Regions from separate parts of the Gordonia otitidis genome, predicted to be linked through region 1. Evidence: predicted binding sites of a transcription regulator. Region 1 holds the regulator's gene; each other region holds the start of a gene.
The links. Region 1 encodes LexA, which represses DNA repair genes until DNA is damaged. Its sites were predicted from a motif close to CGAACANNTGTTCG; they were not measured.

Region 1 (4,115 bases):
ATGACGTCGCCGAACAGTTGGCCGACCTCGTCTTCGATGGATTCGTCCTCGCCACAGGCCGTGAACACCTTCAACACGTGCCGCGGTATCTGAGGGGTGCACGCCAGCGACTGGAGCAACTTCCCGCTGCCGCGGCGCGTGATCGGGACGGACTGGCCACCATCGACCGTGTCACGGAACGGTGGAACCAACGCCTCGCCCAACTTCCCGAGGCCAGGCGCGATGTGGTGAACGAGGAAGCACACTGGCTCGTCGAGGAACTCCGGGTGAGTCTCTTCGCCCAGAAACTGGGCACCGCATACCCGATTTCGGAGAAGCGAGCTCTACGAGCTCTGGACCGCCTCAGCTGACACCGCGGCCGGGGAGGTCGCCGCGTTCGAATCGTCGGGAGTGGCACCAGCGTGGTCGGCGTCGGGGCCACCCGGTGCGGCATCGTCGTCCGCGGTGTTTCGCGACCCGGTGAGAGTGCCCTGCAGGTCGTCGATCTCGCGCTGGAAGTCGTCAAGCGAGTCGAAGGAACGGTAGACCGACGCGAAACGCAGATACGCCACCTCGTCGAGGTCGCGAAGGGGTCGGAGGATGGCCAAACCGACCTCGTTGCTGGGTATCTCGGCGGAACCGGACGCCCGTACCGCATCTTCGACCTGCTGGGCCAGTTGCGCCAGGTCGTCTTCGTTCACGTGTCGTCCCTGACAGGCGCGGCGGACTCCGCGCATCACCTTTTCCCTGCTGAACGGCTCCGTGACCCCGTTTCGTTTCACCACGGCGAGCACCGCACTCTCCACAGTGGAGAACCGGCGACCACATTCACTGCAGGCGCGGCGGCGTCGGATCGCCTGTCCCTCGTCGGCGACACGCGAATCGACGACCTTGGTGTCTTCGTTCTTGCAAAACGGGCAGCGCATGTAGTCCTCGTGCAAATCTCGGGACGCATCGGCTCCGCAGGTCTCGACCCGGTCGATCGTCAGACGACCGACGGGCTCGAGACCGAGGCGGTGACCGTGTCGGTTTCCGACTGGACCCTGTGGCATCGAGAATACCGCCCTGTTCTCAGCGATAGGTCGGCGTGAGCAGGGGTTGCCCCACGCGCAGGCCACTCGACGGCAGATCATTGAGATCGACGATCTCGTCGATCACAGTCTGGCGAGGTACATCGGGTGCGACCCGCTGCGCGATCGAACTCAGCGAATCGCCCGCACGCACGTGCACGACCTGCGTCGACGTCGCTGTCGGCGTGGTGGCGCGCTGGTAGTCGGCACCGACGACACCGACGACCCAGACGGTCAGTGCGAGTCCGACGCCTGCGAGCACCGCCAACAGCGTCGCCCGCCGACGACGAGCGGCGGTCAACTCGCCGACTCCGCCGGCACAGCGAGTGCCGACCGGGCGTGCGGTCACCGCTGCCTGCGCAGGACGATTCCGAGGCGCAACGCCCGCGTGGGAGTTTCGGCCCGTCCCCCGCGCCGCACGGTCGGTGGTCACACCATGGCCCGTCGACACTCGTCGAGGCGCGGCACGACGCGCGGACGTCCGCACGGGCGTCGGCGCGAACGCGGACGTGGCCCTGGCCGTGGTCGGGGCCGGCGGGGTTGTCAGGGGGGTCTGCAGAGAGGACTCCGGGCGGGCGTCCAGGGGGCTCAACAGGGTGGTCATCGCTACCTCCAGTGCTCGATCATGCGTTCGATGAACGGATGTTCGAGTTCTATCACGGGGGTCTGACAAAGTCGTGCGACACGTCGAACAAATGTTTGATGTTGTCGGAGGCCTCGGATAGTCTCGGCGCCAGATGATGCACCGCGGACCGGTCTCGACACGACCGAGCCGATTCCCGAGCAGCGGTACCCCGACCACAGCACACATCCGGAAAGGACGGATTCGATGACAGAGAAGTCACGGCGCGGCCCGTCGGCGCCGAAAGGCAGCGGTCGCGGCGTCGCCGCCAAGAAGAGTGGGGGTGATGCCGAACCGCAGATCGATCCGGCTGCCGCCGAGGCATCACTGACGGATCGGCAACGCGGCGTTCTCGACGTGATCCGCAAGTCGGTGCGCGAACGCGGCTATCCGCCCAGCATTCGTGAGATCGGCGATGCCGTCGGCCTCACGTCGACCTCCTCGGTCGCCCACCAGCTGCGCACGCTCGAACGCAAGGGTCTCCTCAAGCGTGATGCCAACCGCCCCCGTGCGGTGAACGTCTCCGAGGCTCCTGACGCGATGCACTCGGACGCGGTCAACGGAGATCTCCCCACGCCCACCTTCGTTCCGGTTCTCGGACGGATCGCGGCCGGCGGGCCGATCCTCGCGGAGGAAGCGGTCGAAGATGTGTTCCCGCTGCCGCGCGAACTCGTCGGCGAGGGCTCACTGTTCCTGCTCCGGGTGGTCGGCGAATCGATGATCGATGCCGCCATCTGCGACGGGGACTGGGTGGTGGTTCGTCAGCAGAACGTCGCCGACAACGGCGACATCGTCGCGGCGATGATCGACGGCGAGGCGACAGTGAAGACCTTCAAGCGCAAGGACGGACACGTGTGGCTGATGCCGCACAATCCGCTCTTCGATCCGATCCCCGGCGACGACGCCGCCATCCTCGGCAAGGTCGTGACGGTGATGCGACGGGTCTGACGCCCGTCGATCATCGCGTGCCGCTCCTCAGTCGTCGAGGTGCTCGGCGGCCGCGCGGCGGGCGAGAGCCGGGCTCGTGGTCTGGAGTACTGCAGCGGCCGCTGCCCGACACTGGTCGAGTGTCACCGTCGACAGCTTTGCTCCCACCGCGGGCGTTGCGGCCGGAGCAGCCGACAACGAGGTGACACCGAGTCCGACGAGCACACACGCCAACGCCGGATCGGCCGCTGCCTCACCGCAGACTCCCACAGGCTTGTTCAGCTCTGCCCCGGCATCAGCGACCTGCGCGATCAACGCGAGCACGGCGGGTTGCCACGGATCGGTCAGTTCGGCCAGTTCCGCGGACATGCGGTCGGCGGCCATCGTGTACTGCGTCAGGTCGTTGGTTCCGATCGACACGAAGTCGACCTCGGCCAGGATCGCCCGAGCGAGGATCGCCGCTGCGGGGATCTCGATCATCACGCCGGCAGTCAGACCACGTTCGCGCACCATGCCCGCGAACTGTGCAGCCTCCGCGGCGGTGGCGATCATGGGCGCCATCACCCAGGGCCGCGACCCCGTTTCGGTCGCGGCGCGTGCAATCGCATCGAGCTGTCCGCGCACGATCTCGGGGTGATCCGCGGCGATCCGGTTGCCCCGCACCCCGAGCGCTGGATTCGCCTCGTCGGGGTGCTCGATGAACGCCAACGGTTTGTCCGAACCCGCATCCAGCGTCCTGATGACGACCTTCTGGCCATCGAACGCATCGAGCACGTCGCGATAGAGTCGCGTCTGCTCGTCGACGCTCGGCTCGTCGCCCCGGTCGAGAAACGCCAACTCGGTGCGGAACAACCCGATCCCCTCGACCGGCGCATCTGCAGCGCTTCGCGCCGACGCGCCGTCGGCGACATTCGCAAGGATCGCCACGTCGACGCCGTCGGCGGTCCGCCCGGGTCCACTCCACGCGGCGACCAGCGCAGCCTCTGCAGCGCCACGCTCGACGAGTTCCCGAGCCGAGGCGGGATCGGGTTCGACGACAACCGAGCCCGCTGCGCCGTCGATCAACACCTCTGTACCGGAGGTGATCTCACCGAGTCCGGCCACGGCGACCACGCACGGGATACCCAGTTGCCTCGCGATGATCGCCGTATGGCTCGTCGGCCCGCCCAGCCGTGTGACGAGGCCGACGATGACCGTCGGGTCGAGGCCCGCGGTGTCGGCGGGAGCGAGATCGTCGGCGAGCAGGACCGATGGTTGCGTGGGGGTCGGGATTCCCGGCTCGGGCTCGCCGAGGAGTTCAGCGACGACGCGATCTCGCACATCGTTGAGGTCGGTGATGCGTTCGGCCATCAGCCCACCGAGTTTGGCGAACATCTCGGCGAAGGTCTGCGTCGCGGCGACGACTGCCGCGGGCGCCGGTGTACCGGCGGCGACGAGCTTGTTGGCCGCGCCTATCCACCCCCTGTCCTCGGCCAGACCAGCGGTCGCATTCAGCACCTCTGCCGCGGCGCCCGACG
Region 2 (4,115 bases), 2.0 Mb from region 1:
GTCGCTGACGAGGACGAGCCCGCTCGGCACTGCCGAGGTCAGCGAGGCCTCGACCGAACTGCGCGCGGCATCGGTGTTACGTCTCGAGTCTCCGGCGTTGTCCGTACCCTCGCCGTCCGCCATGCGTGAAGGGCTCACCGAATGGGAGGAGTAGCCAACGTCGGTGCCACTGACATGACCTGTGACAGACGCTGAACGGTGAGCGAGGTAGTCGCGCAAGTCAACGGCGACGTCGGCAGCACGGTTGATGTGCTCAGGGTTGAGCGGCATACCCGGCGCGGAATTGAGTCGCCACGCGACTCGGCCGGTGTCTGGTCCGTCAGCGATGATGCGCGTGGTGTACTGGCCGGGCTTCGGCCCAACCCGGCGATTGTGGATGGCGCAGGCCGGCACCAACTGATCGATATCCGTCAGTCCACCGTCGGCCCAATCTTTTGCCGCGTGATGCATCTGCACCCGGGAGGCTGGTTCCGTACATCCCGGAGCCGAACACATGCTGCCTCCGTCGGAGGCGAACGACGCGAAGCGCTGTCCCACAGTGGCGATCCGTTTGGACCTACCCAGATACAGCGGAACCGTGGTGTGATCGGCGAAGACCGCCAGAAAAGGCTGGGCGCCACTGGAAGCGGCCATCTCGACCACATCGGCGATCGGCAGCAGCGACCCGGTCGCGGTCTGCGCCACCCCGGCGCCTGCTTCGAGCTCAGCCAATGTCGTTTTCACGATCACCTGGATCGGCAGTCCCCGGTGGGTGTTGCCAAGCATCCCCGACGCCAAGACGCGCTCCAACAGCGCTGAGAGCGCATCATGGTTGCGCTGCGCACGCGAGCGGGTGTCACGTTCAGCTGCAGCCGCCACGTCTTCGGCATTGGCGGCCGTGGCCGGACCTGACGGCGAGGCGGGATCGTCGGGATTGTTCATCCCGGGGGTGGCCCATGCCTCCAACACCACATCGAGACGGGCCCGAGCCACCGGATCGAGATCGGCGGTCAGGCGCGACATCAATTGTGCGTTCTGACGATTCACCCACAGACGACGACGTCGTTTGCGATCCTTGTCGTCGGTGATTGAGCCGTCCGGGTCCAGATGAGCCAACAATCGCATGCCCAGGTTGGTGACCTCGGCTGGTGTGAACTGTGTTGCGTAGTCGGCCATCTGCGCCTCGGCGGCAACCTTGGTGTCGTCGGGGATGTCGTGTGGGATTGCTTTCAGGATGTCCAGCACGGCCTGGGCATGCGCACCGGCAATCGTGCCCTCGACAACGTGCTCGGCCAAGCGGGGACAGGTAGGCGCCAGCCGTTCACCGCCGTATGAGGTGAATGTTCCTGTCGCCGTGATCAATCGATGACGTGCCGCCGGGTCTCCGATATGCAGATGGTGTGACAAGAAGGCACGGACATCGCGGTATCCGAGCTTGCGGGGTACATCTCGATCGGATGCCTCCACCACCAACCGATCGGTAACCGCGCTCGACGTCCGCCTCGCCAACCGCTCAGCGTGAACTGCGGCCTCCGCCACGGCGGCATCCGACAATGTCGACACGTCGACCTGTGCCAACTCGTCGAGCACAACCGCCAACTGGCCCAGCTTCTCGGCGATGGCAGCATCCGGGGAACCTGGGAGGGCAGCGTCGAACACGGCCGAAGTCATCGACCCTGATCCCAAACCGACACGCCCGCTTGGGACTTCGTCATCATTTCCTTGCACCTGGCGCCACCCCCGCCCCCTAACCTGTGCCGTCGACAACTGTTGATCGGTGAACAATGCTGAGTAGAGAACAATGCTGAGTAGTTAAGCAAACACGCCGGTGATTGGCCGACGGTTGATCGAATGTGTGTTCTATGATAGCGGACTAATCCGACATCCTCAAGGATTTGTCGAACATGTTTCGGCTCATCGTCTGAGTCCGTACATCGCCCGCAATGTCGGACTCGCCTGGCACACTTACTCGACGCGCCATGCATCACGGACGCACTGCGCATCACCACAGTCGAGAGGGTTGACGCATGCCGCACACGATCCCGCAGGCACCTCGCTTCGCATCGAATGCCGAAGAGGCGATCTGGGAACGGCTGAACGAGCAACTCTCCGACGCCGACCTGCTCATCGCGAATCAACGAGTTACCGACCATGACAAAGACCACGAGATCGACCTGGTGGTGGCGATCGAGGGCGCGGGAATCGCCTGTCTCGAGGTCAAGGGCGGCGAGGTGTGGCACGACGGCGAGTCGTGGTGGCAGACGCGTAGCGGCCGACCACCGAAACGGATAGCGCCAGTCCGGCAAGCGTTGGAGGGCTGCTATTCGCTTCGCGATTTCATCGAGGCCGATCCGCGGTGGACGCAGGGCCGCCGACGCTGGGATCATCTCGTCGTCTTTCCGCACTCGCAGGTCCCCGCCGATTTCGCGCTACCGGACTGCCCACGGTGGAAGATCATCGATCGCACCCAACTCGACGAGGTGATGCCGCTGGTCCGACGGGTGCTGTTGCAGAAGACGTCCGATCTACCGTTCCTCGACAGCAGCGGTATTGAGCAACTCATGGTGGCGCTCGGCGGTCGGGGCCTTCCTCAACGCGACGTGGTCGCACGCGCGATCGACAACGAGAACGTCGCCGATGCACTCACAGCAGATCAAGCGGTCATCTTGCGCGCTATCGACGCGTTGCCGCGCGTCGAGATCCGAGGCGGCGCCGGGAGCGGAAAGACCTTCCTCGCACTGGAACAGGCGCGTCGCCTCACGCGAGCGGGGCAACGCGTCGCGTTGGTCTGTTACTCGCATGGTCTCGCGTCATACCTCGAACGCATCACGTCGGCGTGGAACCGCAAAGACAGACCGTCGTACGTCGGCGAGTTCCACGACCTCGGGATGCAATGGGGTGCCGCTGCCGGACCGGACGAGTCTGTGCGCAGCGAGGCTGCGTCGCAGTTCTGGGAACACGAACTGCCGCAACAGATGCGCGATCTGGCCGACACGCTCCCACCCGGCAAGCGATTTGACTCGATCATCGTCGACGAGGCGCAAGATTTCGCAGACGAGTGGTGGCCGCCTCTCCTCGCAAGCCTGCGCGACCAGGAAACCAGCGGAATCTACGTGTTCAGCGACGAGGCACAGCGCGTCTTCGACAGGCAGGGTTCACCGCCGGTCCTGCTCGTACCCATCGTCCTCGATCACAACCTCCGAAACACGCGCCAGATCGCCAGATCATTCAGTTCGCTTGTCGGACAACGCATGCTACTCAAGGGTGGCGAAGGGCCCGACGTTCGATTTGTTCCGTGCACCGCAGAAGAGTCACTCGAGGCGGCCGACGACCAGATCGACGCCCTCCTCGACGACGGCTGGCGTCCCGAGGACATCGCGCTACTCACCACCGGTAGCCGCCATCCGGAACAGATCGAACGGCAGGCTGAGGGCAACAAGTCGTACTGGGCCACGTTCTGGGACGACGACCAGGTCTTCTATGGCCACGTACTCGGCTTCAAAGGGCTGGAGCGTCGAGTAATCGTGCTCGCACTCAACGAATCACAGCCGAGAGACAGGTCGACGGAGCGCCTCTACGTGGGGCTGTCGCGGGCGCGGGACCAGCTCGTGGTGTGCGGTGATCCAGAGTTCGTGCGCACCGTCGGAGGAACGGAGGTTGCGCGTCGACTCGGCGTCGACTGATTTACGAGTCAGGCTCTACCAGACCGTCAGAGGTCGACCGACTTGTTGCTCGCGACGTCGGGCTGGTCGCCGGACACGATCGCCTTGGCGTACTTCAGTAGCGCAACGGGTTTCGGGCTGTCGAGAGTCCAGTACTCGGCGGAGTCTGCGTGCACCTTCAGCAGCGCGACGCCCGGGTCCTCCCGACCCTTCTCGAACCAGGCTTCTGCGTGAGGGTTCCACAGCTCGTCAATGAGCTTCTGGTCGTGGGTGACCGACGCCGTTCCCGCGATCGACAGGTAGCTGTCGTCGGCTTGGAGACTCACGTTGACGTGTGAGTCCTCAGCAACCTGGCCGGTCTTGGGCGATGGGTCGACGGTGAAGAAGTACAGATCGCCGTCGAACTTCCTGTCCAGCACGGCGAGCGGCCGACTCAGCAGCCGGCCGTCGGACTCACTGGTAGTGACGAAGGCG
Region 3 (4,115 bases), 2.2 Mb from region 1:
GACGTGATCGACCCGATGTACACGATGACTCTTGCTGCTCGAGAACGGGTCACACCGGGCAAGCCGGTCACACTCGACGTCGGACTACTGCCGACTGAGGCGCGAATCCCGGCCGGTCATCGACTGCGGATCGACGTCTTCGCCATGAATATGCCGCGCGGTCTTCCCCTCCGTCCGTTGTTGAACGAGTCGGGCCTCAAACCGCAGCACATCATGCTCGACCCTGCGCAGCCGAGCTTCGTGAACCTTCCACTGTCGGACGGCATCTGAGGCTCGCATCGGGCACGACATGCGGCCACCACTTCTGCCCCGCCACCTGGCGCGGTGGCGGGGTGTGGGGTGGTCCGTGACCCGATGGGGCGGGCCGGGTCTGTCAGGCGGCGTCGGGTAGAGGCGGGCCGACGTTGCCGGGTGGTTCGCCATCGGGCGGTGGGTCGGGGTCGAGTGGTCGGGGTGGGTTCCAGGTGATGTCGACGCGGCGGTCACCCGCGCGCTCGGGTGTGGTGTCGAGCAGTGCGGTCAGGATCTGGTGATCGACGATGCTGATCGAGTAGGGCGTTGGCGGGTTGCCGGGAGTGTCACGCGCGTCGCGCTGATCGGCCGAGGCGGTCACGTCGCCGCGGTCGACGCCCTGCCGCACAGCACCTGCACCATCTGTGCTTGTGCTTGTGCGTGTGTGTCGGCGGCGTCGGTCTGCCAGGTGGGTGATGGTGCCGGTGGCGGCCGACGTTTCGGCGCGTGTGGTGGCGAGGTGGTCACGGAAATCGGCGGCCACATCCGCGGCCCGGTTGACGTGTTCGGGGTTGGGCGGCATACCGGGGGCGGCGTTCAACCGCCACGCCACCCGCCCGGTATCGGGGCCGTCGGTGATGATGCGGGTCGTGAACTGACCAGGGCGCGAACCCACCCGTGAATTGTGCATGTCGCACGCCGGTGCCAACTGGTCGATATCGGTGCACCCACCAGCAGCCCAGTCCTTGGCGGCGTGATGCATCGCCACCCGCGACGCCGGCTGGGTACAGCCGGGTGCTGAACACACGCCGCCGCCCTCGGCAGCGAACAACGCCAACCGCTGCCCTGGCGAAGCGAGTCGTTTCGACCGGCCCAGATATAGCGGGACGGTGGTGTGCTCGGCGAATACCGCCAGATACGGTTGCACCCCGCTCGCCGACCGGGTGGCCATCGAGATCAGATCCGGTATTGGCAACAGGGTCCCGGATGCGGTCTGTGCCACCCCGGCCTGTGCCTCCAACTCGGCCAGCGTGGTTTTCACGATCACCTGGATCGGCAACCCGCGGTGGGTGCCGCCGAGCATGCCTGACTCCACCACCCGCGCCAGCAACGCGGAAAACGCATCATGGTTGCGTTGCGCTTGCGACCGCTGATCACGCGCGGCTGCCTCGGCGACCTGTTCGGCGTTCGCCGCGGTGACCGGCCCGACAGGCGAGTCGGCGTCGTCGGGATTGTTCATGCCGGGTTTCGCCCAGGCGTCCAACACCACATCCAGGCGGGCGCGGGTCGCCGGATCAAGATCGGCCGTCAACCGTGACATCAGATCCGCACCCTGCCGGTTCACCCACAACCGGCGACGCCGTTGACGGTCGGTGTCATCAGTGACCGTCCCATCCGGATCCAGATGCGCCATCAATCGAGTGCCGAGATTGGTGATCTCTTTCGGCGTGAAGTCGAGACCATAGCCAGCCATCTGCGCCTCAGCCGCCGCCCGCACATCAGCAGCAATCTGATGCGGGATCTGATCCAACACCTCCAGCACCGCCCGCGCGCGGGCCGGCGCGATCTGACCATCAACCCAATACCGTGCCAACGTCGGACATGCCGGTTCCCGCACCTCACCCACAATCGAGGTGAACGAGCCGGTCGCGGTGATGATCTGCGAGCGGATTGCCGGATCACCCACCCCCAACCGGTCCGCCAGAAACCCGCGGACATCCCGGTACCCCAACGCGTGTGGCAGATTCCGATCCGACGCCTCCACCACCAGCCGGTCAGTCACCGCTGCAGCCGTCCGCCGCGCCAACCGCTCGGCCACCGCGGCCGCTTCCACCACACCGGCATCCGACAGCTGCGACACATCACAGCCGGCCAACTCCTCAACCACCGACGCCAACCGCGACAACACATCCGCCACCCGAGCATCCACCGACCCCACCACCGCAGAACCCAACCCAGCAGCATCCAACAACGAAGGCGCGCACCCGGTTTCAGATCCAGTGTCACCAGGTGCCGGGTCGTCACGACGGACACCACCCCGACCATCGGCCCCGCCGCCATGATCACTGTTCACGCTCTGTCACCCCCGCCTGTCATCTCCACCACTACCACCTGGATCGAATATGTGTTCTACACTAGCCGACCCCACCGACAAGTTCGGGCGGCATCTCGCGGAGACATCGGCGAGCTCGGCACCGAGACGACCGGGTCTCCTCTGCGGCGTGGAATCCCGGGCTGAACTAACCTCGGGCAGGTGCATTCCATCGCCGACTGGCTGATCGATTTGATCAGATCGGTCCCGGTGTGGGCGGTCTATCTCATTGCCGGTGGCGTCGTGTTCTCAGAGACCGCGGTCGTCTTCGCGGGGCTGATCATGCCCAGTGAGGCGTTGCTGTTGGCGTCAGGGGTGGCGGCAGCTGTCGGCGACACCAACATCGGCGTCTTGATCGTGGTGGCGTGCGTGTGCGCGATCGCAGGCGATGCGGTCGGCTTCTCGTTCGGACGAATCGGCGGACCGCGCCTCATGGAATCGTCGCTCGGGCGGCGATTCGGCGAGCAGCGGTGGGAACAGACCCGCATCCGCCTCGACGAGTCGGGCATGGTGATGGTCGCGGCGAGTCGCTGGGTGGGGTATGTCCGCACGCTGATGCCCCGGGTCGCGGGAATGAGCGGGATGCGGTTCGCGAAGTTCGGTGTCGCCGACATCGTCGGAGCGGTCAGCTGGGTGACTGCGGTGCTGCTCGTCGGCTACTTCGCGGGCGCTGTTCTCGGCGCGACGATCCTGCTCTACGTGGTGATCGCGCTGGTCTGCTGTGCGGTGATCTACGTGCTCGTCATGTTCTACGTTCGGCGGCGACGCGTCGCGCAGGCGTCAGGCGGCGTCGACGGCGTCGTGGGTGCGACTGTAGCGGGTGGCCAGCCAGGAACAGAGGATGAGCTGGATCTGATGAAAGATCATGAGCGGCAACACGATCAGCCCGACCACTGAACCGCCGAACAACACCGTGGCCATCGGCAGTCCCGTGGCGAGACTCTTCTTGGTGCCACAGAATTGGATCGCGACGGCGTCGGCGCGGTTGAAGCCGAGACGTCGGGAGCTCCACCAGGTGAGTGTGAGCATCACGATCACGAGCACGGCGGCGATGACCGCTACCGCGACGACCTGCCACGCACTCACGATCGACCAGATCCCGTTGCGCACGCCTTCGCTGAACGCTGCGTAGACGACGAGCACGATCGACGCCCGGTCGACCAACTTCGTCGGCTCGGCGTACCGCTTGAGAAATGGCGTCACCAGCGGCCTGCAGAGCTGGCCCACGATGAAGGGAACCAGGACCTGCAGCAGGATCTCCACCACCGACGACGCGGTGATGTGTACCCCGTTGGTTCCGCTCATCAGTGCAACAACGAGCAGCGGCGTCAGCACCACACCGATCAGATTCGACGCCGAGGCGCTGACGATCGCTCCCGGTACGTTGCCGCGGGCGATCGAGGTGAAGGCGATCGATGACTGGACCGTCGACGGCACCAGGGTCAGGTACAACAGGCCGGTGTAGAGGTCGTGGCCGATCAGTGGTTCGACGACCGGCCGTAGCGCCAGCCCGATGAGCGGAAACACCAGGAAGGTGAACGCGAGGATGGTCAGGTGCAGACGCCAGTGCGCAAGCCCGTTGAGTGCCTCCCGCGGGTGCAGTCGCGCGCCGTACAGGAAGAACAAGAAGCCGATGGCGATCGTGACCACCCAGTCGAGCACGTCGGCGAACGTCCCGCGTGCGGGGAAGATCGCCGCCACGAGCACCGCTGCGAGTATCGCGAGGATGAACCCGTCGATCGGGGAGCGGGCAAGAAGGTTGCGCAGCACGTCCTAGCTGGTCGGCGCGCGA

Region 2: a site for LexA is predicted at 1,828-1,841, ahead of LK459_RS08905 (HNH endonuclease signature motif containing protein). Genes of this name have one in related genera too.
Region 3: a site for LexA is predicted at 2,350-2,363, ahead of LK459_RS09495 (HNH endonuclease signature motif containing protein). Genes of this name have one in related genera too.

Annotation. Positions count from the first base shown of each region.
Region 1 is NZ_CP085974.1:5,033,948-5,038,062, forward strand. Features, by position in the region: gene hrpA (ATP-dependent RNA helicase HrpA) at 1-350, shown strand, start outside; partial or broken gene nrdR (transcriptional regulator NrdR) at 471-905, opposite strand; gene LK459_RS22775 (LysM peptidoglycan-binding domain-containing protein) at 1,051-1,653, opposite strand; gene lexA (transcriptional repressor LexA) at 1,972-2,619, shown strand; gene ptsP (phosphoenolpyruvate--protein phosphotransferase) at 2,647-4,115, opposite strand, start outside.
Region 2 is NZ_CP085974.1:1,969,836-1,973,950, forward strand. Features, by position in the region: gene LK459_RS08905 (HNH endonuclease signature motif containing protein) at 1-1,650, opposite strand, end outside; gene LK459_RS08910 (nuclease-related domain-containing DEAD/DEAH box helicase) at 2,007-3,662, shown strand; gene LK459_RS08915 (pyridoxamine 5'-phosphate oxidase family protein) at 3,689-4,115, opposite strand, start outside.
Region 3 is NZ_CP085974.1:2,103,009-2,107,123, forward strand. Features, by position in the region: gene LK459_RS09490 (CocE/NonD family hydrolase) at 1-270, shown strand, start outside; gene LK459_RS09495 (HNH endonuclease signature motif containing protein) at 374-2,170, opposite strand; gene LK459_RS09500 (DedA family protein) at 2,486-3,220, shown strand; gene LK459_RS09505 (bile acid:sodium symporter family protein) at 3,104-4,090, opposite strand; gene LK459_RS09510 (SdpI family protein) at 4,097-4,115, opposite strand, start outside.